Aridibaculum aurantiacum: one gene and its partner. The protein of the gene in region 2 binds, or shares a complex with, the protein of the main gene of each other region. Links are inferred from orthologs where the notes say so. Each region holds a gene or a part of one and is shown on either strand. Other genes may lie near its edges.

Region 1 (8,064 bases), on a different replicon or contig from region 2:
AAATGGAGGACCTGTCATCACTGAAACATTTACTGGAGGAATAGGAACTTATTCTTTTGCTACCAAACTTGATCTTTCTACTCCTGGTGTTCATACAGTTGATGTGTGGGTAGATTTCGACCAGGATAATAGCAGGACGAACGACAGCATCATTGGCTACAAGATTGTAAATCAGCCGGTGGTTAATTCTTTCCCTTACCTCGAGAATTTTGAAAGTGGAGCAGGCTACTGGTATACAGAAGGATATAGATCAAGCTGGCAATTAGGAACACCTGCCAGCATCAAGATAAATAAAGCGGCTAGTGGAGTAAATGCATGGAAGACATCGCTGCGTGGCAGCTACAACGATAACGAGTGGAGCTATTTGTATTCACCTTGCTTCAATACCTCAGGTCTCACCAGCCCTTACTTAAGTTTTAGCATGGCAATGGATATAGAACAATGTTCACAATACTTATGCGATGCAGCATGGATGGAATATTCAGTGGATGGAACGCATTGGCAGAAGCTGGGTGCTAATGGCCAGGGCACCAACTGGTACAATCGTGCAGGTGATAATGTATGGGATAGTGCTGGCTTCCGCCGCTGGCATGTGGCTTCTATTCCGCTGCCTGCTGCTGCCAGTCTGCAACTGCGGTTTGTGATGCAGGCCGATGCCGGTGTTATAAAGGAAGGTATAGCCATAGATGATATTCATGTTTATAATAGAGAAACGCCTATATACGAAGGCGCTCCTGCATCTGCTGAAATAGTAACCAATGTACCTGCAGGTGTCAATACATGGATCAACTACAATGATGCTAATGGTGGATTGATAGCCTCTGTTAACCCGCATGGAAATCAGCTAGGTAACAATAGGGTTCGGACATACATCCACAATGGAACGGTGCGCAGTATCAACAACCAATACTATCACAATCGCAACCTTACCCTTAAGCCGGACAACCGCACAACTGCCGACAGCATCTCTATACGTTTTTATTTTACTGATATAGAAACAGACTCTCTGGTAAGAGCCAACGCTTGCAATACTTGTACAAAACCACAGGATGCATACGAGCTGGGAATTACCAAATACACAGATGCAGATACATCAAAAGAAAACGGTACACTAGCGGATAATGTTAGCGGAACCTATACGTTCATTGCGCCTGCCAATGTTACCATTGTGCCTTATGATAAAGGCTATTACGCCCAGTTCAAGGTGAAGGATCTTTCAGAGTTCTGGCTGAATGGCGGTGGTGGACAGAACAACCACCTGTTGCCATTGCAACTGCAGTCGTTCTATGTTGCCAAACAAACAACAGATGTTCTGGTAAAATGGTTAACTACAAACGAAGCAAACGTTGACCGGTATGAAGTAGAGGTAGCAAGAGGAAATGAAGCATTGTCTACAGGTAGTTTTGTAAAGATCTACCAGGTAAATGCCTACAACAGGATGAATAACACCTATGAAATGATTGATGAAGAACCAAGAAAGACTGGTGCACGCTATTACCGCCTGAAGATGATCGACAGGGATGGCAGCATCAAATATTCTGATGTGCGGGTGATCATTTTCTCTAACAAAGAAAACTGGGTGGTATATCCAAACCCGGTCAAAGATGTGCTGACGGTAATAGTGCAGGCAGAGCAGGGAGCTAAGGTAGAAATGCAGTTGTTGAATGCTACTGGACAGGTAGTGCTGCAACAGGCAAGTACAGCCACAGGCCAGCAGGATAAGGTACAACTGGATCTTAGTAGCCGGAATATTGCTGCAGGTGTTTACATTCTGAAACTATCAGCCGGCGATGAAGTAAAGCAGGTAAAGGTGATAAAGCAATAAGATCTGGAGAACAAACTCCATGGATAATTTCTATAGCATCCCGGCTTGTTGTAAACATTAACAAGCCGGGATTGTTTTTAAAAGCAGCTGCAGGCATATCTTTGCACCCCTGTTGAGGAAACCTATTTGGTATAGCCGTTGCAGGTATAGGAGAGCGAATGAATCTTGAGCATTTAACACAGAAGTTTCACGAGAACCCCCGCCTTTTTTCACTGGTGGACAGGCTTACTATGTCGCAGCCTCAAAAGCTCCGCCTATCCAACCTGCAGGGAAGTAGCAAAGCATTTACGGTTGCTTCTGTTTTCCAACATCCCAATGCGGCAGATCTTAATCATCTTGTAGTATTGAATGATGCCGAAGACGCTGCTTATTTCCACAACACATTAGAAAGTCTTACCAGCGCTTTAGACCTGTTTTATTTTCCTTCTTCTTTTAAAAACAGGAAGAACTACCGCCTGCTAAACAGCAGCCACGTAATGCTGCGCACCGAAATGCTGATGCGCCTTACGGTTGGTGGAAATAAAAAGCTGATCGTAACCTATCCTGAAGCGCTTTTTGAAAAAGTGGTTCTGCCAAAAACGCTTTCCCAGAATATCATCTCTATTAAAACCAACGACACCATCCAGCTCGACTCCATTATGGAGTTGTTTGTGATGTATGGTTTTGAAAGAACAGACTTTGTTTACGAGCCTGGTCAATTTGCATTGCGTGGTGGTATACTCGATGTGTATTCTTATGGAAATGAAAAGCCGTATCGTATAGAGCTGTTTGGTAATGATGTAGACAGCATCCGCATTTTTGATCCTGAAACGCAGCTAAGTGAGCGCAAGCTGATGCAGGTAAACATCATACCCAATGTAGAAACGCAGTTTGAAACAGGTGATAAAGTTTCACTGATGGAATTTTTACCTGACAATACAGTGGTGTGGATAGAAGATTGGCAGTTTGCAAAAGAACGGATAGAGATACAGGAAGAAGACCTTGAGATTTTCTTCAGGGTGATGAAAGAAAACGAGGGGAGAAGTAAAAACCCTGATGAAGAAGAGGATGATACCAAAGTGCTGAAGGATGTAAAGCTTGAAGACTTTGTAAATGCAGTTGTTATTGAACAACAACTTCAATCGCGCCATATTATTGAGTTTGATAAGAACTACTTCAATGGGTTTGATATACAATTCAGCACCCGTACACAGCCATCTTTTAACAGGCAGTTTGAGCTACTGATAAAAGACCTGCGCGATTGGGAGAAGAAAGGTTTTGAACTGTTTCTCTTTGCTGAGAACCCGAGGCAATTGGAGCGCCTGCACAGCATATTTGAAGACCTGAAAGCAGAGATCCATTTTACACCTATACCTGTTGCTATTCACCACGGATTTATCGACGAGGATCTGAAGGTAGTTTGCTATACAGATCATGAAATATTCCAGCGATACCATAAGTACAAGGTAAAGCAGGCTTACAACAAGAATAAAGCGCTTACGCTAAAGACGCTTCGCGAACTACAGCCGGGCGATTATGTTACACACATAGATCATGGTGTAGGAACTTATAGCGGGCTGCAAAAACTAGAAGTGAATGGGCGTCTGCAGGAAGCGGTTCGCATCATCTATAAAGATGGCGATATCCTGTATGTCAACATCAACTCGCTGCACAAGATTAGCAAGTATACAGGTAAGGAAGGCAGCATTCCCAAGATCAATAAGATTGGTAGTGATGCATGGCAGCGGCTGAAAGAGAAAACAAAAACTAAGGTTAAGGAGATTGCTTTTGACCTTATTCAACTGTATGCTGAACGTAAGGCACAGCAAGGTTTTTCTCATTCACCAGATAACTACATGAACACTGAGTTGGAAGCTTCTTTCATTTATGAAGACACCCCAGATCAGAGTAAGGCTACAGCCGATGTGAAGAAGGATATGGAATCTCCGGCTCCAATGGACAGGTTGGTCTGTGGTGATGTTGGCTTTGGTAAAACAGAGATTGCTGTTCGCGCTGCATTCAAAAGTGTGGTGGATGGCAAGCAGGCAGCAGTATTGGTTCCTACCACCATCCTTGCTTTCCAGCATTACAAAACATTTAGTGAGCGTTTGAAAGAATTCCCTGTTACCGTTGATTTCGTCAATCGTTTTAAATCTGCCAAAGAGAAGAAAGAGACACTAAAGAAACTGGAGGAAGGAAAAATAGATATCATCATTGGCACACATGCATTGCTGGGTAAAGAAGTAAAATTCAAAGACCTCGGCATCATGATCATTGATGAAGAGCAGAAATTTGGTGTGGGTGCAAAAGAGAAACTGAAGACGCTGAAGACGAATGTGGATGCACTTACACTTACCGCTACTCCTATTCCACGTACGCTGCAGTTTAGCCTGATGGGTGCAAGAGACCTTAGCATAATAAATACTCCGCCGCCTAATCGCCAGCCGATACAAACAGAGCTGCATGTTTTCAATGAAGACTTCATACGCGATGCCATCTATTACGAAACAGAGCGCGGCGGGCAGGTATTCTTCATTCATAATCGTGTACAAGGTTTAGGTGAGATGGCCGGCCTGATTCAAGGCTTATGTCCTGACCTGAGTATTGGCTATGCACATGGCCAACTGGAAGGTCACGAGCTGGAAGAGCGTATCCTTGATTTTATAGAGAAGAAATATGATGTGCTGGTATGTACCAACATAGTAGAAAGTGGAGTGGATATACCGAATGTGAATACTATTATCATCAACAACTCGCACCAGTTTGGACTTAGTGACCTGCACCAGTTGCGTGGTCGGGTAGGGCGGAGCAACAAAAAAGCATTTTGTTATTTATTGGCTCCTTCTCTTGCTACACTTCCTACTGATAGCCGGAAGCGCCTGCAAACACTGGAGCAGCATAGCGAATTAGGTAGCGGTTTCCAGATAGCCATGCGCGACCTTGATATACGTGGTGCCGGTAATATGCTCGGCGGCGAGCAAAGTGGTTTTATGGCCGAGATTGGATTCGAGATGTACCAGAAGATTTTGAACGAAGCCATCCGCGAACTGAAGCGCAGCAAGTTCAAGGATCTATTTAAAGAGGAGATACAGAAGCAGGATGATTTTGTAACAGACTGTACCATTGATACCGATCTTGAGATACTCATCCCAGATGAATATGTAGATAGTATAACTGAAAGATTATCGTTATACACGCGACTTGATAATTGCGAGACAGAGGAAGAACTGGTAGACTTCAAACAAGAAATGCTGGATCGTTTTGGTCCTATACCACAGCCTGTAGAAGATCTGTTTATCACTGTTCGCTGCCGCAAGTTGGCGGTAGAACTTGGCTTCGAAAAAATGACGCTTAAAGATGATACCTTACGCTGCTTTTTCATCAACCGACCTGACTCTCCATATTTTGAATCGGAAATTTTCAAGAACATACTTAATTACCTGCAAACAGGCACCAACAAGGCTCGCTTGAAACAAACTGGTAAGAACTTTTTACTGGTAGCAGACCAGATCAAGAGCATGAAAGAGATGCACACCTTCCTGGAGCGCATGCATGCTGAAGTAGTAAAGAAAGAAACGGTGGAGGCTTAAGCAAATTTAAAATCTTGTTGAAGACGTTAGTCTTTCTTTATCAGGTTGATTAAGATAAGCTTTGCTACAGAAGGATCTACTAGTACATGCATTTAAGAAATTTTCATCATGTGATGTTGCATACAGAATCATGTGTCACATATTTTCTTCCCATTCATATCAATTTTTTCCTATGACAGTTGTCATTTTTTTCCGGTGAGTAAAGTCATGTTTACTTATGACTTTCGCATGACACAGAAATTGGGAATGAGCAGGCGCTAAAACTACCTTTGCAATATCATTTCAACAGAAGAATGTCAGCAGCACACAGCATATCACAGTTTTTTATCGCCGGGATCAATTACAAAAAGACAGACGCCTCCATCCGTGGACAGTTTGCCATCAACAGCGACCAGTACAAAAAAATACTGGCCATTGCATCCTCGCGAAATATGGCTGAATTCTTCATTCTTTCTACATGTAACCGTACCGAGATTTATGGCTTTGCGGAAGATGCTACCAAACTGGTAGAACTTTTATGCTCTGAAACGGAAGGCAGCCTTGATACCTTCAACAAGCTTTGTTATATCAAGCAAGGACAGCATGCTGTTCAACACCTGTTTGAAGTAGGTGCAGGGTTAGAATCGCAAATCTTAGGTGATTATGAAATCATAGGGCAAATAAAGCAAGCGGTAAAGTTTGCAAAGCAGAATGGTTTTGTAGGTGCTTTTCTTGAGCGACTGGTGAATTCTGTGATTGCTTCTACGAAGGAGATCAAGAACCAGACTGCATTAAGCGGTGGAACTGTTTCTGTTTCATTTGCTGCTGTTCAGTATATCAAGAAGCACGTAACTGACATCCAGAATAAAAAGATCGTGTTACTGGGCATTGGTAAGATTGGCCGCAACACCTGCAAGAACATTGTAGATTATCTAAATACTACCAACGTTACCCTCATCAATAGAACAGAAGAGAAGGCAGCTTTGCTTGCATCAGAAATAGGTGTGAAGCATGCACCATTCTGGAAACTTTCGCAGGAACTGCACAGTGCGGATATTATACTAGTAGCTACCAATGCAGCTGAGCCTACTATTCTTAAAACCCATGTAGAAGGACAAGGCGAAAAATTGATCATCGATCTTTCTATTCCTTACAACGTGGAAAGGGCGGCCCAAGAACTAAAGAATGTAACGCTGGTAAATGTAGATGAGCTTAGCAAACTAAAGGATGAGACACTGAAGAAGAGAGTGAAGGAAGTGCCTAAAGCAAAGAACATCCTTTCTGCACATATGCAAGAGTTTATTGACTGGAGCGATATGCGTAAACATGCGCCTGCTCTTAAAGCACTAAAGCTTAAGCTGAACAACATGCAGAACTGTGAATTGTATACATCTTGTCATCATACATATCCTGCGGTTACCACCACTACTGCTATCGTTGCCAGCCAGGAATATGCAATCAAAAAAGTGCTTAGCACTACTGCTGTGAAGATGCGCCAGACCAACCAACCAGGTTGTACATTCATCGAGGCCATCAACGATTTCATCACACACAGAAATTAAAATGCAGAAGGTATTTAGAATTGGCACCAGGGATAGCCAGTTAGCCGTTTGGCAGGCCACCCTGGTAAAGGACCTATTGTCGCAGCATGGATATGCTGCTGAACTCGTTTATATAAAAAGCGAAGGTGATATAGACCTGCAGACACCGTTGTATGAAATAGGTGTTCAAGGTATTTTTACCCGCAGCCTTGATATTGCCATGCTGGAAGGTCGGATAGACATTGCAGTACACAGCATGAAAGATGTACCCACTCAACTTCCTAAAGGAATAGTGCAGGCAGCAGTACTAAAGCGTGCTTCTTATAAAGACCTTTTTGTTTATAAAAATGATCTTGATTTTCTGAACGATCCTTCCGCTACGGCTGTTATTGCTACGAGCAGTATCAGGCGCCAGGCGCAGTGGCTTCACAAGTTCCCTAATCACACCATTGAAAATTTGCGCGGTAATGTAAATACGAGGCTGAGGAAGGTGGATGAGAGCAACTGGCAGGGAGCAATTTTCGCAGCTGCGGGATTAGAGCGCATCGATCTTCGCCCTGAAAAAAGCATAGAACTGGATTGGATGTTGCCTGCCCCGGCGCAAGGTGCTATCATGGTTGTTTGTAAAGAAGAAGATGCAGAAGCAATTAAGGCTTGTGCCAATTTTCACGATGAAGAAACGGCTACTTGTACAAAGGCAGAAAGAGATTTTTTGCGTGCATTAATGGGTGGATGTTCAATGCCTATCAGTGCGCTTGCTGAAGTAAAAGATGGTGCATTGGTTTTTGAAGGCAACATACTATCTGTAGATGGCAAAGACAAAGTAGAAGTAAAACGCGTTGTACCACTTGTTGCTGCTGCCAATGTAGGTAATGAAGCAGCAAATGAATTGCTTGAAAATGGCGGCCAAGCCATAGTAGAAGCTATTCGCAATGAAGGAAAATAAGATCAACATATTAACTACACGACCACTGGCACAACCACTGGTAGAGTATGCAGTGGAGCAAGGTGTAGCCATTGATGTGAAGTCATTCATCGACACAAAGCTAAATATAAATGAACCCACTGCACGTAGGATAAAACAACTTGCAAGTAAAGAGGCAACAGTTGTTTTTACCAGCATGAATGCTGCCGAAGCAGTAATAAGGTC
Region 2 (7,541 bases):
GACCAAGCGGGTTGCCTTCGCCAAAGATGTCCCAGAACTTCAGGCCATGATAACCTTCAGAAGGCTCAGTAAATTGCGGGAACTTACCATTGCCCCAGTTGTAGTTGCCACCGTCTACTATCACACCACCAATGGTTGTACCATGTCCACCAATCCATTTGGTAGCACTTTCCACCACTATGTTTGCACCCCACTCTATCGGGCGAAACAGGTAACCACCTGCACCAAAAGTATTGTCAACAACCAATGGCAGATCGTACTCTTTTGCCAGCTCAACGAACTTCTGGAAGTCAGGAATATTGAGGCGGGGATTACCAATTGTTTCCAGGTAGATGGCCTTGGTATTTTTATCAATAAGCGGAACGAAAGACTCTACATCATCGCCATTTGCAAAACGTGCTTCTATGCCAAGGCGCTTGAAGGCAACCTTGAACTGGTTGTATGTACCGCCATACAAGTACGATGTGCTGATGAAGTTGTCGCCTGCTTGCAAGATGTTGTTGAGCGCTAAAAACTGTGCTGCCTGTCCAGAACCTGTGGCCACTGCAGCTACACCACCTTCTAATGCTGCTATGCGTTTTTCAAATACATCGGTGGTGGGATTCATGATGCGTGTGTAGATATTACCAAACTCTTTTAGACCAAAAAGATTGGCGGCATGTTCGGCATTTTTAAAACCATATGAAGTGGTTTGATAAACTGGAACTGCTCTTGAGTTGGTTGTAGGATCTATTTCTTGTCCTGCATGTAATTGCAATGTTTCAAAACGTGGATTGCTCATGATTAATGAGAATTAAAGAATAAGAAAATGTGGTTTATAAAATTTGTAAAGGCACCTAAGGGTTGAAAAGACTCAACGGGCAAGCGAGGATGTTAGAGACAACAACAGCAACAACAACAGCAAACAAAAGAAACTGTTTTGCTGAATGAAGAGATATGACTTGTTGTGCTGATCATTGAAATCTAAGTTAGAACCTAAGTGTTGAGAATTTCAAAAATATTTTTGCTAGGTAGTTGCAGAAACTGCTGAAACGCTTGCTGCTGGCTGCTTTTGCAGCACTTCAAATGCTTGTGAAAGATCATTTACAAGGTCTGCAGATTCTTCCAACCCAACGGAAAGCCTTATCAAACTATCAGCAACACCGGCAGCTCTTCTTTTATCTGCAGGAATAGATTTGTGAGTCATTGTAGCCGGGTGGCACAACAAGCTTTTTACGCCACCAAGGCTTTCTGCCAACTTGAAGTAATGCGTAGATGTGATGAACCTGGTAGCCGCTTCTTCTGTATCAATCTTCAGAGAGAAAGAAACAATACCACCATAGCCTGTTGATTGCTTCTTTGCTACCTCGTGATTTGGATGCGATGGAAGACCAGGATAAAACACTTTATCAACCAACGGATGATCTTGTAAAAATTCAGCGACAACCTGTGCGTTAGCACAATGTTGCTTTACACGCAGGTGCAATGTTTCTATACCCCGTATTACCAGCCAGCTGTCGAATGGAGCAAGAATGGCACCACTTGCATTTTGAATGAACTTGACCTTGTCGCCTAGCTCCTGTTCTTTGGTTACTACTAAGCCAGCAATGAGATCGCTGTGGCCACCAAGATATTTTGTAGCACTGTGCACTACAATATCAGCTCCCAGCGCAAGAGGCTTTTGTAAGGCGGGTGAAGCAAAAGTATTATCCACGCAAAGTAAACACCGATTGGCTTTAGCCACTTTTGCAATAGCTGCAATGTCAGATACTTTTAGCGTAGGATTTGTTGGTGTTTCTATCCATATCAACTTTGTCTTTTCAGAAACAGCGTTGAATACATTTTCTACATCCGTTGTATCAACATATTTCACTGTTATTCCAAACTTCTCGTAGATGTGCGTGAAGAGGCGAAACGCACCGCCGTAAATATCATCCACCGCTACTATTTCGTCGCCAGCTTTTAGCAACTTGAGAACTGAGTCTATGGCAGCCAAACCACTTCCAAATGCAATACCTGTAGTACCACCTTCAAGCTGCGCAATGATGGTTTCGAGCGTGGCTCTTGTCGGGTTGTTGGTACGTGCATAATCAAAGCCTTTATTAACGCCCGGTGCTTCTTGTACAAACGTAGATGTCTGGTAGATAGGAACTGAAATGGAACCTGTAAGTGGATCTACCGGGATGCTGTGGATGAGTTGTGTTGCGTTGCTCATGGTTGTTAAGTGTTGTGTTGCTGGCCGGGTGAGGACAGAAACGATTCAAAATTTTTGATTAGACAATGTTTTCTCGCAGCACTTAACAAGAGATGAAGAGGTCTTACCTGGGGAGCTTTATGCTTGATCAGGGCATAAAAAAAGCTCACCCGGTAAGTCAGGTGAGCTTGATATGTTTTTGAACCTATTGGTTCAGTATGTTTCAAACTTTACGCTGACTTATCTGTCCCGCTTTGCGGGATGGAGTTGGCACCTTCTTACAACTGCGTGAGATGTAAGGGTTGCCAAGGCTTCACAGGGCCATAACCCTCTGCCTTTCTTGATAAGTGATGTGAAAAGAACTGCAGCAAATGTAGTGGTGAAAGTTTTAAACGAACAAAATTTTTTTTGAAAAATTTTTACCAAACCAACCAAACCCTTTGCGAATGAAGGGTTTAGTGGATGTAAATAAGGATTTCATCTAATCAGGCAAAACGAATCATAGCGAAGAAATAATAGGTAATGTTGAAGCAGAAGCAACATCTTTTTTAACAATATAAACTGCTGCAACAGCCAGCTGCCAAACCTTTTGCGCCTTGCTTTTGGCTACTTTTGTACACTTTTAAAATTTATGGCTAAGGCAAAATCGAAAGCTCCGAACGATATAGAAACTACTAATGCAAATGGCGTAGATGAAGCAATAGAAGTGTATGGAGCACGGGTGCACAACCTGAAGAATATTGATATCTCTATCCCAAAAAATAAGCTGGTAGTAATAACAGGTGTTAGTGGCAGTGGTAAATCATCACTTGCTTTTGACACTATTTACAACGAAGGGCAACGACGCTACATGGAAAGTTTTAGCGCTTATGCACGCCAATTTATTGGTGATATGGAGCGCCCCGATGTAGAGAAGATCACCGGCCTTAGTCCTGTAATTTCTATTGAGCAAAAGACCACGAGTAAGAACCCAAGATCTACTGTTGGAACCATTACTGAAGTGTATGATTTTCTTCGTTTGCTGTACGCACGTATTGGCGATGCATACAGCTACAATACAGGCAAGAAGATGGTGAAGTGGAGTGAAGAAGAGATTGTTGAAAATATCTTTACCCGCTACAAAGACAGGAAGATCACTGTACTTGCTCCCCTGATACGAGGACGTAAAGGACACTACCGCGAACTGTTTGAAGACGTAAGAAAGAAAGGCTACCTGAAAGTAAGAGTGGATGGTGAGATAGTGGACCTAAAGGAAAGAATGCAGGTAGACCGTTATAAGATCCACGATATAGAACTGGTGGTTGACAGGCTGCAGGCTTCCGACGATATGAAAGTACGCCTGAGCCAGAGCGTGCAAAAGGCTTTGCAACTTGGGAAAGACCTGATGTTTATCGTAGTGCATGATACAGCTACCGACAAAAAGAAACCGGATGACCAGGTAGTACAATACAGCAAACAACTAATGTGTACGGATACCGGCATCAGTTACGAAGAACCTTCACCCAATGCATTTTCTTTTAACTCTCCATATGGTGCATGTCCTACTTGTAAAGGTTTAGGAAGTGTGTACCAGGTAAACATGGAAGCTGTAATCCCTGATTGGAATAAGAGCATAAAAGAAGGTGCAATTGCACCTCTTGGCGAAGAGCGTGAAGCTTTCATCTACAAACAGATTGTGCAGCTAAGCAAGAAGCATAAGTTCAGCGTCGATAAGCCACTGAAAGATCTTTCGCAAAAAGCGATGAATGTGATCTTGTATGGTAAGGAAGATGTAGAAGAAAGTAGCCTGGATGCAGAAGAAGTATTTGAACCAGTACAAGGAAATATTTATGCTACAGAATACGAAGGAATAGTGAACATGCTGAAGCGATGGTTTGCCACCGGCAGCAGTGAATCACTAAGGGATTGGGTTGAGAAATTCATGTCTTTGAAAGATTGTCCATCCTGTGGTGGAGCGCGGTTGAAGAAAGAAAGTTTATGGTTTAAAGTAGACGAAAAGAACATAGCAGAATTAAGTCAGTTGAACCTGGATAAACTGCACAAATGGTTCTCGGATGTTGAGAAGCGATTGAACAAAAAGCAGAACACGATCGCAAAAGATATTCTGAAAGAAATAAGAGAGCGACTACAGTTTCTTCTGGACGTAGGACTTACATATCTCACGCTTAATCGCTCGTCAAAAACACTCAGTGGTGGCGAGAGCCAGCGTATACGTTTGGCTACGCAAATTGGTTCGCAACTGCAAGGAATAACATACATACTGGATGAGCCAAGTATTGGCCTGCACCAGCGAGATAACCAGCAACTGATAAGTGCACTAAAGAACCTGCGTGATATAGGCAACAGCGTGCTGGTGGTAGAACATGACAAAGACATCATGCTGGCCTCTGATCATCTGATTGATATTGGTCCACGTGCAGGCAGGCATGGAGGCCAGGTGGTAGCACAAGGAGATCCAAAATCAGTATTGGCTTCGGGCTCCGAAACATCGCATTACCTGCAGGGAAAAAAGAAGATAGAAGTACCTGCCACACGCAGGGCTGGCAACGGCAAAAAGCTGGAACTAAAAGGTGTAACAGGTAACAACCTGAAGAATGTGTCTGTCAATTTTCCTTTAGGGAAATTCATCTGTATAACTGGTGTAAGTGGCAGTGGTAAGAGTACGCTGATAAGCGAAACTTTGTACCCTATCCTAAGCAAGCATGCATACGATAGCAAGACGACACCAATGCCTTACAAAAGCATTAAAGGTCTTGAACACATTGATAAGGTGATAGAAATTGATCAAAGCCCTATAGGTCGTACGCCGCGTAGTAATCCTGCTACTTATTGCGGTTTCTTTACCGAAATAAGAACCTTGTTTGCAGCAGTACCTGAAGCTAAAATTCGTGGTTATGCAGCGGGTCGTTTTTCATTCAATGTAAAAGGCGGAAGATGCGATGTGTGTGAAGGCGGCGGTATGCGAGTGATAGAAATGAACTTTTTACCGGATGTATATGTGCCTTGCGAAAAGTGCAATGGGCGCCGTTACAATCGTGAGACATTAGAGATACGCTACAAAGGAAAATCTATCAGTGATGTATTGGATATGACCGTGGATGAAGCTGTTGAATTTTTCCAGAATATCCATTGGTTACACAGAAGGATAAAGGCTTTGCAGGATGTTGGCTTAGGTTACATCACCATTGGTCAATCATCTGTAACGCTTAGTGGTGGCGAGGCACAGCGTGTAAAGCTGGCAACAGAGCTTGGTAAAAAAGATACGGGTAAAACATTTTACATACTCGATGAACCTACAACTGGTTTGCACTTCCAGGATATAAAACACCTGCTGGATGTACTGAATAAACTGGTTGACCGAGGTAATACGGTGCTTGTAATTGAACACAACCTGGATGTAATAAAAGTAGCTGATCACATCATAGATCTTGGGCCAGAAGGCGGTGATGGTGGAGGGCAAATTTTATTTGAAGGAACCCCAGAAGACCTTGTAAAAGTGAAAGAGAGCCATACCGGCAGGTATTTGGTGGAAGAGCTGAAGTAGCATGTTGCATGTACAAAAAAAGCCGGAGTTAGTACTCCGGCTTTTTTATTTCTATACTAGATCAATTACTCTTTCACCATATGGATATGATCTATTCCATCTTCATCATACACCTCCCCTACCTGCACAAAGCCGAAGCTTTCGTAGAATTTCTTTAGGTATAACTGGGCGCCTATCTGGATTGGCTGCTTACCAAACAATCGGTAAGCATGATCAATGGATTGTGTCATTAACGCTTTACCAAAACCCAATGCTCTATGTGCAGGAGAAGTGATAACACGTCCAATAGATATTTCAGGATAGCTGACACCAGCAGGTACAAGACGAGTATATGCCACCAGTTGATTATCATGGTAACCCATCAGGTGAAAGCACCGTTGATCTTTGTCATCAGCATCCTGGAATACACAGTTCTGTTCTACTACGAACACTTCATTTCGTAAGCGAATGATAGCATATAATTCATGCGGGCTAAGCTGATCAAAAGGCTTGCACTTCCAGAAGACATTCTGCATTATTGAACATTAGCTTTTACAAATGAAATAGTACGGCTGTAGGTATCTTGTAAGGTTGTTCCATACCATCCGTGGCCCTCACCATTATAGGTGTGCATTTCTACTTTAGCACCTGCCGATGTAAGTGCAGCGCGTAGCTCTGTAGATTGACTGATAGGCACAATATAATCCATGGTGCCATGCAAAATGAGTGTTGCCGGCGACTGTGCGGTAACATAATTAACGGGGCTTGCATTGGCATATAATGTTGGATTAGCCAAAGGTGTTGTGCCAAGAAAATTCTGCAATACAGGCTGACTTGCTGCAGGCACAGGATGACTAGTATACAACGATGTAAGATTGGTTGGCCCAAACAAATTCACTACTGCTTTTATGTTGCCGTTGCTGTTGTGCTTGTACGCATATAACAACCCAAGATGGGCTCCAGCACTGGCACCCACCAATCCTATTTTTGATGGATTGATTCTGTATTCTGCTGCGTTATTGGCGATGAATTCAAGTGCCATTTGTATATCCTCTATTTGCGCAGGAAAACGATTAGCACCACCAATAGCAAGACGATAGTTTATATTGAAAATCGCGTAATCCTGGAGCTGGCCCCGGATTGCGTTGATATCTCCATCAAAATCTGATTTATCACCACCGCTCCAACTTCCACCATGAATGAAAACAAGAACCTTAGTATTATTTGTTGTTCTTCCTGCAGGTAAATAAATATCCATTGCCTGCGCTGCATTTGCCCCGTACTTTATATTCTTCATATTCGATTCTGCCAGTAATGAATTTTCCTTTTTATCGCATGAGACAATAGAAGTACATACCAACAAAAGGATGCTTAATAAATTCAATATTTTCATAGCCATGCTTTACTTCCAAAAGTAACACCAGGACATTGGATATAGCTGTGCGTTCAGGTTCTTATCTAATGTTTAACGGGCGTTCAATTTCTTTATGATGAAGACTAAGAAGCATTACAAATCTGCTAACATAATTATGCATTTCCAGTCTTCGGTCATGCAATAATCCGCATGATGATCAACAGAAACGAAATAATAACCTGAAGAGAAAATGACTCTATATCAGCATAATTTGACAATGTAAAAAGGGTAAACTAAAGATTGGTTTACCCTTTCTAAAATGCTTATCGACCCACCGCAGGCACCACCGGCAAGCTTTCATTTCCATCTGCATTAACAGCCTGTACAGCAAAGAAATAATTGTCTTTAGATACCGGCAATTGCATCTCTAGTTGATTAGTGAAAATCTTTCGCTGCCACACCGGGCTGGTGGTTTCCCTCACCAAAACATA

The links.
Region 1: the proteins of uvrA (region 2) and mfd are in contact, whole or in part, in a crystal structure (PDB 4DFC), measured with the Escherichia coli proteins. The link is inferred for Aridibaculum aurantiacum from one-to-one orthologs.

Annotation. Positions count from the first base shown.
Region 1 is NZ_JAFEWC010000003.1:366,048-374,111, forward strand. Bases 1,627-5,594 are described here. They hold mfd (transcription-repair coupling factor), read left to right. Parts: upstream 1,627-1,983; coding sequence 1,984-5,394; downstream 5,395-5,594. Other genes in these bases: J4N22_RS15190 (S8 family serine peptidase), read left to right, coding at 1,627-1,825. Also shown: more of J4N22_RS15190, read left to right, coding at 1-1,626; hemA (glutamyl-tRNA reductase), read left to right, coding at 5,688-6,935; hemC (hydroxymethylbilane synthase), read left to right, coding at 6,937-7,860; J4N22_RS15210 (uroporphyrinogen-III synthase), read left to right, coding at 7,847-8,064. UniProt on the Escherichia coli protein: Couples transcription and DNA repair by recognizing RNA polymerase (RNAP) stalled at DNA lesions. Mediates ATP-dependent release of RNAP and its truncated transcript from the DNA, and recruitment of nucleotide excision repair machinery to the damaged site.
Region 2 is NZ_JAFEWC010000001.1:712,804-720,344, reverse strand. What follows is about bases 2,473-5,917. They hold uvrA (excinuclease ABC subunit UvrA), read left to right. Parts: upstream 2,473-2,804; coding sequence 2,805-5,717; downstream 5,718-5,917. Other genes in these bases: J4N22_RS03105 (GNAT family N-acetyltransferase), read right to left, coding at 5,783-5,917. In the rest of the region: J4N22_RS03120 (O-acetylhomoserine aminocarboxypropyltransferase/cysteine synthase family protein), read right to left, coding at 1-781; J4N22_RS03115 (trans-sulfuration enzyme family protein), read right to left, coding at 1,007-2,194; more of J4N22_RS03105, read right to left, coding at 5,918-6,232; J4N22_RS03100 (alpha/beta hydrolase), read right to left, coding at 6,232-7,089; J4N22_RS03095 (M28 family metallopeptidase), read right to left, coding at 7,374-7,541. UniProt on the Escherichia coli protein: The UvrABC repair system catalyzes the recognition and processing of DNA lesions. UvrA is an ATPase and a DNA-binding protein. A damage recognition complex composed of 2 UvrA and 2 UvrB subunits scans DNA for abnormalities.